Regions from separate parts of the Rhizobium aureum genome, predicted to be linked through region 2. Evidence: riboswitches for the same ligand, from Rfam matches in the RefSeq annotation. Region 2 holds a riboswitch; the other holds the start of a gene.
What was found. Region 2 has a riboswitch for FMN ahead of ribB (3,4-dihydroxy-2-butanone-4-phosphate synthase). Riboswitches for the same ligand answer to the same signal wherever they lie in the genome.
Positions count from the first base shown of each region.

Region 1: linked by a shared signal. The riboswitch ahead of PH552_RS28545 (6,7-dimethyl-8-ribityllumazine synthase) and the one ahead of ribB (3,4-dihydroxy-2-butanone-4-phosphate synthase) in region 2 are both predicted to bind FMN.

Region 1 covers NZ_JAQJCI010000019.1:98,574-105,717, forward strand. Annotated here, with positions in the region: gene PH552_RS28525 (ABC transporter substrate-binding protein) at 1-389, shown strand, start outside; gene PH552_RS28530 (ABC transporter permease) at 462-1,355, shown strand; gene PH552_RS28535 (ABC transporter permease) at 1,352-2,140, shown strand; gene PH552_RS28540 (ABC transporter ATP-binding protein) at 2,152-3,213, shown strand; FMN riboswitch at 3,319-3,465, shown strand; gene PH552_RS28545 (6,7-dimethyl-8-ribityllumazine synthase) at 3,555-4,031, shown strand; gene PH552_RS28550 (VOC family protein) at 4,092-4,442, shown strand; gene phnF (phosphonate metabolism transcriptional regulator PhnF) at 4,496-5,224, opposite strand; gene PH552_RS28560 (class I SAM-dependent methyltransferase) at 5,226-5,912, opposite strand; gene PH552_RS28565 (VOC family protein) at 6,031-6,426, opposite strand; gene PH552_RS28570 (tautomerase family protein) at 6,525-6,950, opposite strand; gene PH552_RS28575 (TetR/AcrR family transcriptional regulator) at 7,071-7,144, shown strand, end outside.
Region 2 covers NZ_JAQJCI010000028.1:2,834-9,977, reverse strand. Annotated here, with positions in the region: gene PH552_RS32000 (sugar ABC transporter ATP-binding protein) at 1-838, shown strand, start outside; gene PH552_RS31995 (SDR family oxidoreductase) at 859-1,647, shown strand; gene tpiA (triose-phosphate isomerase) at 1,652-2,389, shown strand; gene PH552_RS31985 (glucose 1-dehydrogenase) at 2,467-3,249, shown strand; FMN riboswitch at 3,350-3,496, shown strand; gene ribB (3,4-dihydroxy-2-butanone-4-phosphate synthase) at 3,609-4,235, shown strand; gene PH552_RS31975 (NAD(P)H-quinone oxidoreductase) at 4,567-5,550, opposite strand; gene PH552_RS31970 (hypothetical protein) at 5,562-6,098, opposite strand; gene PH552_RS31965 (LysR family transcriptional regulator) at 6,224-7,141, shown strand.

The DNA.
Region 1 (7,144 bases), on a different contig from region 2:
TCATCGCATGGGACTACAATGGTCTCTCCTGGCGCGACAGCCTGAACGGCAACCCGCCGGTTGACGTCACCGTTCCGGCTTCGGGCGTGATCGCCGGCGTCTACGTCCAGGCGATCTCGGCTTTCGCTCCGCATCCGAATGCTGCCAAGCTCTGGATGGAGTTCCTCTATTCCGACGAAGGCCAGATCGGCTGGCTGAAGGGCTATTGCCACCCGATCCGCTTCAACGACCTGGCGAAGAACAAGAAGGTCCCGCAGGAACTTCTCGACAAGCTGCCGCCGGCTGCCGCTTACGAAAAGGCCGTCTTCCCGACACTCGACGAACAGGCTGCCGGCAAGACCGCCATCACCACGAAGTGGGACTCTGTCGTCGGTTCGAACGTGCAGTAATTTGATCTGACATGACCTCCCCGCTTCGGCGGGGAGGTTTTCCGTTTTTTGACGCCGCGGATTGGGCCAATCATGAGCACCGTGACAACATCAACGATGAGCACCACTCCCTTGATCAACAAACGCTTGGTCGTTGACTGGCTGGGCATCGCGCCCTTCCTGATCTTCGCGCTGCTGTTTCTGATTTTGCCGACGATCTACCTGATTGCCGGCGCGTTTCTGACGCCTGACGGCAGTCTGACACTGAAGAACATCGGTGATCTGTTCACAAAGTCCATCATGGACTCCTATTGGATCAGCATCAAAGTGTCGGTCACTTCGGCGCTCGGCGGCGCGCTGATCGGCTTTTATCTAGCTTGGGCCTTGGTCATGGGCGGGCTTCCGGCCTGGGTGCGCAATGTCTTCCTTACATTCTCCGGCGTCGCTTCCAATTTCGCCGGCGTGCCGCTGGCGTTCGCCTTCATCGCCACGATCGGCCGCCTGGGCCTTGTCACCGTGTTGATGAGAGACTGGCTTGGCTTCAATCTCTACGCCACCGGCTTCAATCTCTACAGCTTCATCGGCTTGACCGTCACCTACATGTATTTCCAGATTCCGCTGATGGTGCTGATTATTACGCCCGCACTCGATGGCATGAAGAAGGAATGGCGTGAGGCCGCGTCAATTCTCGGGGCGACAAACAGACAATATTGGCTGATGGTGGCGCTGCCCATCCTCTGGCCGAGCCTGCTCGGCACGACGCTGCTGCTGTTCGCCAATGCCTTCGGCGCCATCGCAACGGCCATTGCGCTGACGGGCAGCTCGCTCAACATCATCCCGATCCAGCTCTATGCCCAGATCCGCGGCGATGTGCTGCACAACGCCAATCTCGGCTATGCCATGGCCCTCGGCATGATCGTCATAACAGGCATTTCCAACGTCATCTACATCATCATGCGTATACGCGCGGAACGGTGGCAGAAATGAAACTGCAGAAATTCTTCGCCTGGATCGCGGTCGTCATCGGCGCCATCTATTTCATCGTTCCGCTGATCGGCACGCTGGAATTCTCGCTGCGCATGCGCCGCAATGCCTATAGTTTCGACGCCTACGCATCGGTTTTTTCCGACGCAAACTTCCTCTATGCGTTCGGCTATTCCATGCTCATGGCGCTGCTGACCATCATCGTCGGCATGCTGCTCGTCGTCCCGACTGCCTACTGGGTCCGGCTTCGCTTGCCGCAACTGCGCCCGGTCGTCGAATTCATCACGCTGATGCCGCTGGTCATTCCCGCAATCGTCATCGTTTTCGGCTATCTGCGCCTTTATAATTCGTCGTCGATCCTGCCTTTGACAGGCTTCGAGCAGACGACAAACTTCCTTCTGGTCTGCTCCTATATTGTCTTGGCGCTCCCTTATATGTATCGTTCGGTCGATACGGCGATGCGCACGATCGATGTCGGCACCCTGACGGAAGCGGCGGAAAGCCTCGGCGCGAAGTGGACGACCATCATGTTCCGCTGCATTTTTCCCAATGTCATGAGCGGCGTTCTATCCGGTGCCTTCATCACGCTGGCGATCGTGATGGGCGAATTCACGATGGCATCATTGCTCAACAGGCCGGCTTTCGGCCCTTACATGCAGCTCGTCGGAGCCAATCAGGCTTATCAGTCCTCGGCGCTCGCCATCATCGCACTTGCCGTCACCTGGCTCAGCATGGGCCTGCTGCAGCTCGTATCCCGCTTCTCAAAACTGGCTCCGGTTAAGGCGTAAGGCTTCTCACCATGGCTTTTCTCGAACTCACCCACATCAAGAAATCATTCGGCGACGTGCACGTCGTCCACGATTTCAATATGCAAATCGAGAAGGGAGAATTCATCTCCTTCCTTGGACCGTCAGGCTGCGGCAAGACGACCGTGCTGCGCATGATCGCTGGCTTCGAAACCCCGACCGCTGGCACCTTGACGATCAACGGCAAGGACCAGCGCCCGCTGAAGCCGAACCAACGCAACATCGGCATGGTCTTCCAGGCCTACGCGCTGTTCCCGAACATGACGGTGCACGACAACGTCGCCTTCGGCCTCAAGGTGGCCGGCATGTCGAAGCCTGACATCGACAAGCGCGTCAAGGAGATGCTTGCTCTCATCAAGCTCGACCATCTCGCCAGCCGCTATCCCTATCAGATGTCCGGCGGCCAGCAGCAACGCGTGGCGCTTGCTCGCGCCATCGCCGTCAAGCCTCAAGTGCTTTTGCTTGACGAGCCGCTTTCGGCGCTCGACGCCAAGATCCGCATCTCGCTGCGTGAGGAAATCCGCGCGATCCAACAGCAGCTCGGCATTACCACCGTTTTCGTGACCCACGACCAGGAAGAAGCCCTGTCGATCTCCGATCGCATCGTCGTGATGAATGCCGGTCGCGCCGACCAGATCGGCACGCCTTTCGAGATCTACAACACGCCGGCAACCCGCTTCGTCGCCTCCTTCGTCGGTACGCTGAACCTGATCGAAGGCAAGGTCGTCGATCCCGACAGCAACCGCATCATGATCGGCGATCAGGGCGTGACCCTGAAGCAGTCGGTGACGGCCTACAAGCCGGGCGATACCGTATCGCTCGCCCTGCGTCCCGAAGCCGGTTCGCTGGCCGAGTCGGCAAAGGGCGATACCGCGCTGACGGGCGAGGTTTCCTCCGCACACTTCCTGGGTTCGGTTATCCGCACCCGCATGAATGTCGCCGGTAACACGATTTCCTTCGATATGTTCAATAGTCCGGGCATGATGCCTCCGAGCGTTGGCGAGAAGGTGACGCTGCGCTTCGCCTCTTCCGATCTGCTCGTCATTCAGGATTGAGCACGCATCCGCGCTGCATGGAAACTTTGAAAAATTATTCGCAGACGCCGGGTCAAAAGCCCGGCGTTTTTCTTTGATTTTCATGAGGCAAAGCATCTATAGTCCGTGCGTTCTCAGGGCGGGGTGCAATTCCCCACCGGCGGTATGGGGAGTTTCCTCGAGCCCGCGAGCGCCTTCCGAGCTTTCGGAAGGGTCAGCAGATCCGGTGAGATGCCGGAGCCGACGGTATAGTCCGGATGGAAGAGAGCAAGCAGGATCGCACCTCCTCTGCGCGAGAGGTGCCGCGATGTTGCGTGTTCGCCCAAGGGATATTTGACAACAACCCTTGAAAGGCAAAATTCATGACCATTTCGATTTCTACCCAGCCGAGCCGCATTGCGATCATTCGGGCCCGCTGGCATGCCGATATCGTCGATCGCTCGGTCGACTCCTTCGTTGCCGAATGGCAGACGGTGGAAGGCGCATCTCCGATCGATATCTTCGACGTGCCCGGCGCGCTTGAAATTCCGCTGCACGCACAGACGCTTGCCCGCAACGGCCGTTATTCCGCGATCGTCGCCACCGCTTTCGTTGTCGACGGTGGCATCTATCGCCATGAGTTCGTCGCCAATACGGTTCTTGATGCCATGATGCGCGTCCAGCTCGACACCGGCGTGCCTATCCTCTCGGCAGTGTTGACGCCGCATCACTTCCAGGAATCGGAAGCGCATATCCAGTTCTTCAAGGAACATTTCATCATCAAGGGCCGCGAAGTGGCCAGCGCCTGCCGCCATATTCTCGCGGAACGCGCCAAGCTGCTTCCCGCGGTCACGGTCTGAGCCGGCATGGTGGAGGCGCGGTGAAGACCCGCCTCCATGTCCACAAGGGAGAAACGTCAGTTGACCGTCCTACGCATCATCCCCAACCTGCCCGCCGCCGACCCGGATACGGCACGCCTTTTCTATCATGACCTGCTCGGCCTCGACATCGTCATGGACCATGGCTGGATCCTTACGTTTGCCTCCGAAGCTGCAACGGTGCCGCAGATCAGCGTCGCCAGCGAAGGCGGCTCGGGAACGATCGTCCCCGATCTCTCGATCGAAGTCGACGATGTCGATGCGCTTTATCAGCGCGCCACCTCCATGGGCTTCGGCATATTGTATGACCTGACGGACGAGCCTTGGGGTGTCCGCCGCTTCTACGTCCGCGACCCCTTCGGCAAGGTGGTCAATATACTTTCACATCGCTAAGGCGGAAATGGCCGAGCCGCTTTGGCCCAAATGCGCTGGGCCTGCTCGAACCGTTACCGCAGATCCACGCTGAAGGTGATCCGCTCGGCTGACCACATCGACTCCGCATAGGTAATCGGCACGCCCTTCGCGTCCACGTCTAACTTCCGTGTGATAAGCAGCGGCACGGATTTCGGCTGCCGCAGGAGCCGCGCCTCTTCCGCCGTCGGCATCCGCGCCTCGATTTCCGTCGATAGCCGCTCGTAGTCGGTGACACCGTAGCTGGCGAGCGCTGCCGAGATCGTCGGGTGCTGCAACCGGGCCTTATCGAAATCGGGAAAACGTTCGGCCGGATAATAGGAATCGCCCAGTTCGACCGGAATGCCATCGGCCGTCATGATGCCGCGACGATGGATGACCGACGTATTCACCGCCAGTTTCAAATAGGCAGCGACGCGTTCTGCTGCCGGCACGATCTCATGAACGAGCAATTCTCCACCCGGCTCGAAACCTTGTTCGATCAGGTTCCTGGAAAACCGCGTTCGCTTGGACAGGGAATAATCGAGCACCCCCTTATGAACGAATGTCCCCCGCCCCTGCTCGGCGCGCACCAACCCACGCTGTTCCAGATGCCCTAGCGCCTGGCGCACGGTAAAGCGGCTGACGCCGAAAAGCTGCATCAGCTCCGGCTCGGTCGGCAATTTCTCTCCAGGAGCGAAAGTCCCGGCGGCGATATCGGCCGCCAGGATCTCGCCGATCTGATGCCAGAGCGCGCTGCCGCCCTTCCGATCGATCGTCTCCATGTCAGACGCGCTTCTCGAGCCGGAATAAAAGCTTGTATTCGGCCGGATAGCTCAACGCGTCGAGAATGCTCGGATAATATTTCCGGTCTTTCGATGCATGCACGAAGCCGTCATAACCGAAACGCTTGACGGATACGTCGAAGCCAGCTGCAACGAAGGTATCGATATAGTCCTGCGGGGACCGATCCTGCATCGGCGCATTGCTGTTGTTGCCGATCAGTTCGAGCCATTTCGGCCAGAGCGGCATTTCATTGTGGCAGCCGGTCACAGCGTAGTAGATGCCGCCATTCCGCATGACCTGGAACATCTGTTCGGCATGCTGTCTCAGCTCCGGCAGCAGATAGATCACCTCATAGCTGAAAGCGATATCGAAGCTATCGACAAAGGGCGACAGGTCGGTCGTCACATGAAACTGCAGCGGCATATTGCCGACAGCGGCAACGGCCGCAGCCACCGACTCCGAAGCGATATCGATGCCGACACCGCGCCGGAACGGCCGCAAGCCATAGAGCAAACGCAGGAAGCCGCCGCGGTTGCAGCCAAAATCCAGGACGGTCTTCGAGGAGAAATCCCGCTCCGGCACGGTCTCGATGAAATGCCGCCAATAGGGACTATGGGATTCCGCCATTTTCATATCGCCCTGCGGATCCTTGTGCCAGGTGGCGTAAGTCGTTGCTGCGTTTGCCATGATGTGCTCGCTGTTGGAGTGGACTGAGCTTGAGATAGCGCAGCTTCATGACAGCCACATGAATTCGTCCGGACGACTGGAAGTATTTATTCAGCGCTTCATGCCAATCGATATCCTCCTAATGCGAGCAATCCACCATCCATTGCACGCCGAACCGATCCGTCAGCTTGCCGTAATAGCTGCCCCATGGCTGAACAGCGAGCGGTGTCGTCACGTTGCCGCCTTCAGCCAATCGGGCAAAAATCCTGTCGGTGCTGCCGCGATCATCCATGAGGAGGATATGGGCAGACCCGCGCATCGGCTCGGCGTCGTGATTGTCGGAGGCGAAGAACAGCAGGCCCAGTCCCTCGAACCTCGCATGCATCACCCTGCCCCGCATTGCATCATCAGCAAGCGGAACTCCATTCGCACCGTGCCGCACCAGCAGCGTGACTTGGCCAAGTCCGCAGGCAGAGTAGAAGGCAAGCGCTTCCTCGCAATGCGTCGTGAAAAACAGATAATTGGCGAGTTGCATGTCTTGCCTTCCTTTGGTTCAGATCAAAGACGGTTCGCGTGTCGGTCCATCATCGATGTAAAGCTGCCGTAGAAGACGGCGGTAAACATCCGGATCGCTTAGGCGACTGCAGCACCTTGAATAGCGCCGACCAGTTCCGCATTGCTATAGCTCTGCCCGGCAATGCCCCAGCCTCCCTCCGGCGCATAAACTATATTCGACCAGATGTGTTCACGCTTGATCCGCCCTTCGGCTGCTTGTTCGACGACATCGGTAGCCTTTTCGATGAAAGCGCGCTTGGCTTCAGCCGTCGCGAGAGCGATCTCGGGTAGTTTGAGCTCAATGAAGGCAGCAGGAACCGGCCTTCCTGCTGCCAGTACGCGTTCGACGGGAAGCACATTGATCGTGCCGATGACATTTGCCGTCATGAACGCATTCCCGGTCAAGCCGGCAACATCGAGGACTGCATCCGTCAATCCGGCAAAAGCTTGCGCCTGCGCCTCAGACGAAAGCAGCCCTTCGGGGACGGTGAGCGTAATGGGCATGAAACATCTCCTTGTTGGACCTGTGGCGGCAATTGATATATACCGATCACTCTTTAATGATACATATCGATCACTCTCTATGCAAGCAATAAAGAGAGATCTCTCTTAATGGAGGCCGCAATGCGCTATAGCGCCGAACATAAACAGGAAACCCGGACACGAGTCGTCACTGCTGCGGGACAGGTGTTTCGAAG
Region 2 (7,144 bases):
GCGCGATGGCGAGCGCGTCCAGGAGTTCGCCGACAGTGCCACACCCGTTCGCACGATCGTCGAAAGCATGGTCGGCCGTTCGCTGGACCGGATGTTCCCGGCTCTTCCCGAACCGACGGATCGCCCTGTTCTGCAGGTCAGAGGACTGAGCTCGCCTGATGACTCCTTCCGAAACGTAACGTTCGATGTTCGCGCCGGCGAGATCCTCGGCATCGCCGGTCTTGTGGGTGCCGGTCGTACGGAGCTTGTTCGGGCCATTTCCGGTGCGGACCCGATCAGCGCCGGTTCGATCAAACTGGAGGGCGAAGAGCTCAAGCTTCGCGATCCGGCGGATGCGATCGCCAAGGGCATCGTCATGGTGCCCGAGGATCGTAAGGAGCAGGGCCTCGTCGTCGGCCATCGCATCAGCGAGAACATCATCTATGCCAATCTCGACAAGCTCGGTGGGCGTTGGATCACATCACGCATCAAGCGTGCTTTCGCCGAGAAGGCTGTGGCGAAGTTCGGCGTCAAAGGTCGGGCCGAGCAATATGCCTCGGACCTGTCAGGCGGCAACCAGCAGAAGGTCGTTATCGCAAAGTGGCTGATGCGCGATCCCAAAGTTGTCGTCCTCGATGAGCCGACCCGAGGCATCGATGTCGGCGCGCGCGCCAGCATCTACGACATCATCGTCAACCTCGCAAAGCAGGGGGTGGCCGTCATCGTCGTCAGCTCCGATCTCGAAGAGGTTCTCGGTGTATCAAACCGCATTCTCGTGCTCGCCCAGGGCAAGCAGGCAGGTATCTTGAACCGCGACGAGGCCAATGACGTCTCTGTCATGGAACTCGCGACAATCTAGACAAACAGAAAGGAAGAGCGGTGTCCGACATCACTCTGAATGCCCCGAAGCTTTTCGATCTTAGTGGACAGGTCGCGCTTGTGACCGGCGCTGGAAGCGGGATTGGGCAGCGCATCGCAATCGGCCTTGCGCAGTGCGGCGCCAACGTCGCGCTTCTGGACCGTCGATCCGACGATGGTCTAGCGAACACGGCTTCGCATATCGAAGCGGCCGGTCGCCATTCCATCCAGATCGCGGCTGATGTCACCAGCAAATCTTCTCTTGCGGATGCGATTGCCCGCACAGAGGCGGAGCTTGGCGCCTTGACGCTTGCCGTCAACGCCGCCGGTATCGCCAACGCCAACCCTGCGGAGGAGATGGAAGAGGACCAATACCAGACGCTGATGGACATCAACCTGAAGGGCGTCTTCCTGTCCTGCCAGGCAGAAGCGCGCGCCATGCTGAAAAATGGACGCGGATCGATCGTCAATATTGCCTCCATGTCCGGCGTCATTGTCAATCGCGGCCTGAGCCAGGCCCATTACAACGCCTCAAAAGCCGGTGTGATCCACATGTCGAAGTCGCTGGCGATGGAGTGGGTCGGTCGCGGCATCCGCGTCAACACCATCTCGCCGGGATATACGGCGACGCCGATGAACACGCGTCCGGAAATGGTTCACCAGACCAAACTTTTCGAAGAGCAGACGCCGATGCAGCGCATGGCAACGGTCGATGAGATGGTCGGCCCCGCCGTCTTCCTGCTTTCGAATGCCGCGAGCTTCGTAACGGGCGTCGATCTCCTCGTCGATGGTGGCTTCTGCTGCTGGTGATGTGATGAAGAAACTGATTGCCGGCAACTGGAAAATGAACGGTCTCGCTTCCTCCCTAGCTGAGATCGAGGCGCTGAAGGGAATTACGGGCGAGGCGGCATGTGACATCGTCGTCTGCCCGCCTCTCACGCTGGTCGAGAAAGCAGCCGAACGGGTGGGAGGGTCAAGGATTGCCATTGGGGCACAGGATTGCCACGCGCAGCCCTCAGGCGCCTATACCGGAGATGTTTCCGCCGAGATGCTCGCCGAAATCGGTGCTCGTTTCGTAATTCTGGGACATTCCGAGCGGCGCTCGGCCTATAGGGAGACGGATGCCGCAGTTGCGGCCAAGGCTATCGCGGTCCATCAGGCCGGGCTGACGAGCATCATTTGCGTCGGGGAGACACGTGCGGAACGGGACGAGGGCAGGGCGATCGAAGTGGTTTGTGCCCAGCTAGAAGCATCAATTCCCAACACCGCAACCAGTTCGAACACGGTGATCGCCTATGAACCTGTATGGGCGATCGGAACAGGACTGGTTCCGACTCTCGAGCAGATCGAGGAGATGCATTCGTCTATCCGCCAGGCGCTTGAAAAGCGGCTGGGAGAAAATGGGCTGGGTGTCAGAATCCTCTATGGCGGCTCGGTCAAGGCGTCGAATGCAAAGGCGATCTTCGGCGTTTCCAACGTCGATGGCGCTCTCGTCGGAGGCGCGTCGCTGAAGGCATCGGAGTTTGCCGGGATTATTACGGCGGCCGCTTGAAATCGCCAGCAACAGGCAGGGCGATCGGCCCCTTGAGCCGGCGCCTGGCGTGGCTGTCATCGCGAAAGGAATAGAGAATGCAACGCTTCGAAAACAAGACTGTCGTCATCACCGGCGCAAGCCGCGGCATCGGGGCCGCGATCGCCAGACGGTTCGCGCGCGAGGGCGCCAATCTCGTAGTCTCGGCCAATGAGGATTCCGTCCATACGGTCGCCGATGCGATCAGGGCTGACGGCGGAAAGGCGATTTCCTTCGTCGGTGACGTGACCGACAAGGCCAGTGTGAAGGGTCTCTACGAGGCGGCCGAGACAGCCTTCGGCGCCGTCGATGTTTCCATCCAGAATGCCGGCGTCATCACCATTGCCCGCATCGAGGACATGACCGAGGGCGAATGGGACAAGGTCATGGCGGTCAACACCAAGGGCGTCTTCCTCTGCGCCCAGGAGGCGATTGCCCGCATGCGCAAACATGGCCGCGGCGGCCGCATCATCAATACCGCTTCCGGCCAGGCGCGGGACGGCTTCATCTACACACCGCATTACGCGGCATCGAAGATGGGCGTGGTCGGCATCACCCAGAGCCTTGCAAAGGAGGTCGCGACAGACGGCATTACCGTGAACGCCTTTTGCCCCGGCATCATCGAAACCGACATGTGGGCCTATAACGACCAGGCTTGGGGCAAGCTCTTGGGCAATTACGGCCCCGGCGAACTCATGAAGGAATGGGTCGAGGGCATTCCGATGAAACGGGCCGGATCTGGAGAGGACGTCGCCGGTCTCGTCACTTTCCTTGCCAGCGACGATGCGGCCTATATCACCGGCCAGACGATCAATGTCGATGGCGGCTTGATCATGTCGTAGTTCGACAATGAGGAACGGTGCGTTCATTGGGCGGATCGGATTCTCGATGATTTGGCGATCAAAGCCTCTTGCGGAATGAGGCATTGATCCCTTATCTTTCAATTGTTCTCAGGGCGGGGTGTAATTCCCCACCGGCGGTATGGGGAGTTTCCTCGAGCCCGCGAGCGCCTTCCGAGCCCTCGGAAGGGTCAGCAGATCCGGTGAGATGCCGGAGCCGACGGTATAGTCCGGATGGAAGAGAGCAACGCAGGAGACGCCGCGTCGTGGCGGCGTTCACATGCTTGTTCGCCCAAGGGAAAATGGTGGCTTTGACCGGCCATGCACGCCGTTTCGAACGGCAACCCTTGAAAGGCAGGAAAATGGCAATTTCGAAAATTGAAGATGCGATCGCTGCGATTGCGCGGGGCGAGATCATCGTAGTTGTGGATGATCGCGACCGCGAAAACGAAGGCGATCTGGTGATTGCTGCGGAAGCGGTCACACCGCAGGCGATCGCCTTCATGATGAACCATGCCCGCGGTCTCATCTGCGTTCCGATGGAGGGTGAGAGGCTCGACGAACTCGACATTCCGTTGATGGTGCCGCGCAACACCGAAGTCCTCAAGACCGCCTTCACCGTTTCGGTCGACTACATCCCCGGAACGACCACCGGAATATCCGCCGCTGACAGAGCAGCAACCGTCCAAGCTCTCGTCAGGGATGGTGTACGCCCGGAGGAATTTGCCCGTCCTGGTCATATTTTCCCTCTTCGCGCCCATCCAAATGGCGTCTTGTCGCGTCCGGGGCACACGGAAGCAGCCGTGGATTTGGCTCGGATTGCAGGCCTTTCGCCGGCCGGCGTCATCTGCGAAGTAGCGAACGACGACGGCACGATGGCCCGACTTCCGGAACTCGAGATCTTTGCCGAACGTCACCATCTTCACTTGATCACCATCGAGGACCTGATCGCCTATCGATTGGCGAACATGCCTGAGAAAGCGGCCTGATCTGTCGGGGCGTTCCGCCAGCAGGCTGAGCGCCCATCGCCAAAGCGCAGGGAACGAATCTGAAAGACCGCGATGCCCAGGTATAATGTGCTTCAATCGTCATATTCCTGGAGGTTTACAGCGGGCTCCGATCCTTCAACCGAGTCCAAGGTGCACGCCGGTTCCATAAATCCGACTATGCCGGATTGGATGCCAAGCCATTGATAATATGGGATGTAGAGCGACAATCTGGCTGAGATCCGCGTCTCATCTTCGTTGTCGCGCTGCAATGGGATGCGACACGAAAACAGCGGTTCGATTCCTTATCAAGAGCTCACCCCTTCCCCGCCGTTCATCCCGCCTCAAGAACCACCTTCCCAAACCCACCACCTGCTTCCATGCGACGATGGGCATCTGCGGCTCTATCAAGTGGAAAGACTTCCCCGACGAGTGGTCGAAGCCGTCCGTCTCCGAACATCGGTAGCGCGTTCTCCGCAAAACGCCGAACCATTGCCCGCTTTTCCTCGATGGCGCGCGACTTCATAACCGTCCCGATCACCCTCAGGTGCTTGTAGAGCACTGTGTCGAGCGGAATGATCGCGTTGTCGTCCCGGCCCAGCAGCCCGACCTGCACAAGGCGCCCGCCTTCAGCAAGGCTGCGGATATTCCGGGCGAGATAGCTTCCGCCAACGAAGTCGATGACTACATCGGCGCCGCAGGATCCAGTCGCATCGATGATCTCCGCCTCGAAATCCTGCCGGTGGTAATCCCACACAGCCTCGGCGCCAAGAGAACGAACCTTGTCGATATTGCTGTCGGAGGCGGTTGCGAACACTCTGGCTCCCATCGCCACTGCAAGCTGGACCACTGCAGATCCGATCCCACCGGCGGCGGCATGGACGAGCACGCTCTCCTGTAGTCGTATCTGGCCGAGATGGCACAGAGCTTCGTAGGCGGTAACGAAGCTCTCCATGACAGCCGCCGCTTCTACATAGGACATAGCACCTGGTATGTGGATGGACAGGCCACTGTCTGCTCTGGCAACTTCCGCATAGGCTCCGCCGCCAACGATCGACATTACACGGTCGCCGACGGAAAACTTCGAGACGGCTTTGCCGACAGCGATGACCTCTCCGGCGACCTCGAGGCCGAGGATAGGGCTGTCTCCAAAGGCGCGCGAGCCGTAATGGCCTTCGCGCTGAAGGAGGTCAGCCCGATTGACGCCAGATGCCATGACCTTCACGAGGATGTCGGTCGACCGGAGCTCGGGATAGGGAACCTCGGCAAGCCGGAGCACATCCGGCCCACCAAAGTCGTCGAAGATGATCGCCTTCATTGGTCTTTTCCTTACCTGGCGAGAGCACGGCGTGCGATGCTTGCGGCGAAGAACGGCGTTTCGCGTCGATTGTGATCGCCACCGGCCGCCTGCCGGGCGGCGGCCGCGTCCTCGTAAGTGACGCCGTGCTCTTCCAAAAAGGTCATGAAGGCATCCGTCGGATGCGCGGTCACCCGATTGGTGTAACGCGTCCGGTTTTCGTCGATCTTCTCGGCGATCAGTTCCCAGACTACGTTGACCTGCGTGCGGCCGTTCGCTGTGAACACATCCGAGATGGAGTTCATGCGGCAATAGGCAGCCTCGGCAACCTCGGCGACATAGTGCTGGACGACCAGCCCGGAGCCGATCTGTTCGACGTTGATCGACATGCGGCGCCCATCATCCGTCCACGTGATGCCGGCTGCGATATGATCCGGCGCGCAGCAGCGCAGATATTCGGCTTCCGGCAGCGTGAAGAGCCAATCGGCGATATCGATCTTTTCGAAGGGGACATCGATCTCGGCCGAATATGCCGACTGCGAGAGAATTGTGTCGAGAACCTTGACCATGGGGGACTTCCTTCTGTTGAGTGATGGGCTAGACAAGCGCCCTGTTGACGAGAAGGAATGTGCTCCGGATGTTCTTTGGTGATAACGACCTCAATGCTCGAAACCGTTTTGCGCTGTAGGCAAAGATGAGAGATCCACGCTTTGCCGAACATCTGGCCGTGTATGTCGAGGTTGTTCGCTCCGGGAGCTTTTCAGCTGCGTCCCGTCGGCGTGCGGTAACCCCTTCGGCGATTGTTCGACAGATCGATGCACTCGAGCAGGATCTTGGCGTTCCACTGCTGGTTCGTTCCACCCGGGCCCTTTCCATGACCGATGCCGGCCGGCATCTCTATGACCGTGCCCAGCGTCTGCTCGATGACCTGGCCGACACTCATGCCGAAGTTGCCGCGTTCGACGGTGCTGTCGGTGGCACCCTGCGGATTGCCTGTTTCCCGACGTTCGGCAAACGATACGTCATTCCGATCCTGGGTCCGTTGATGTTCGAATATCCAGCTCTTAGGGTGGAACTCGATCTGACAGAGCGCCTCGCGGATCCCGTGGCCGAAAGACTCGATCTGGTCATCCGCATGGGGGAGCTTCAAGACAGCTCGCTGATCGCCACAAAGATCGCGCCTCTAACGCGGGTCTTGGCCGCAAGCCCGGTCTATCTCGAGCGCTTGGGGATGCCACAGTCATCAGAAGACCTGGGAAGGCACAGACTGCTCGACAAGCTTCACGGCAATGATCTGCTGGGCTGGTCGGATCTGCTGGGCAGCCCAGCCAGCGTTAAGGTCTGCGACTGCGTCGCCTTCCGCTCGGACGACTTCGAGGCATTGAACAGTGCAGCGATCGCTGGAATGGGGATCGCCCTTCTTCCGGCTTGGGTGTCAGGACCATCGATCAAGGCAGGCGAACTGATCCGCATTCCGCTGGACGACGAGGCGTGGAACGGCAAGCCTCCGGGCATCCACCTCCTGCGCGCGCTCCATGAGCCCTCGGCGAAGGTTCGAGTGTTCACGGAGAGGCTCAAGGCCTTTATCGGATCACCGCCCATCTGGTCATGACGC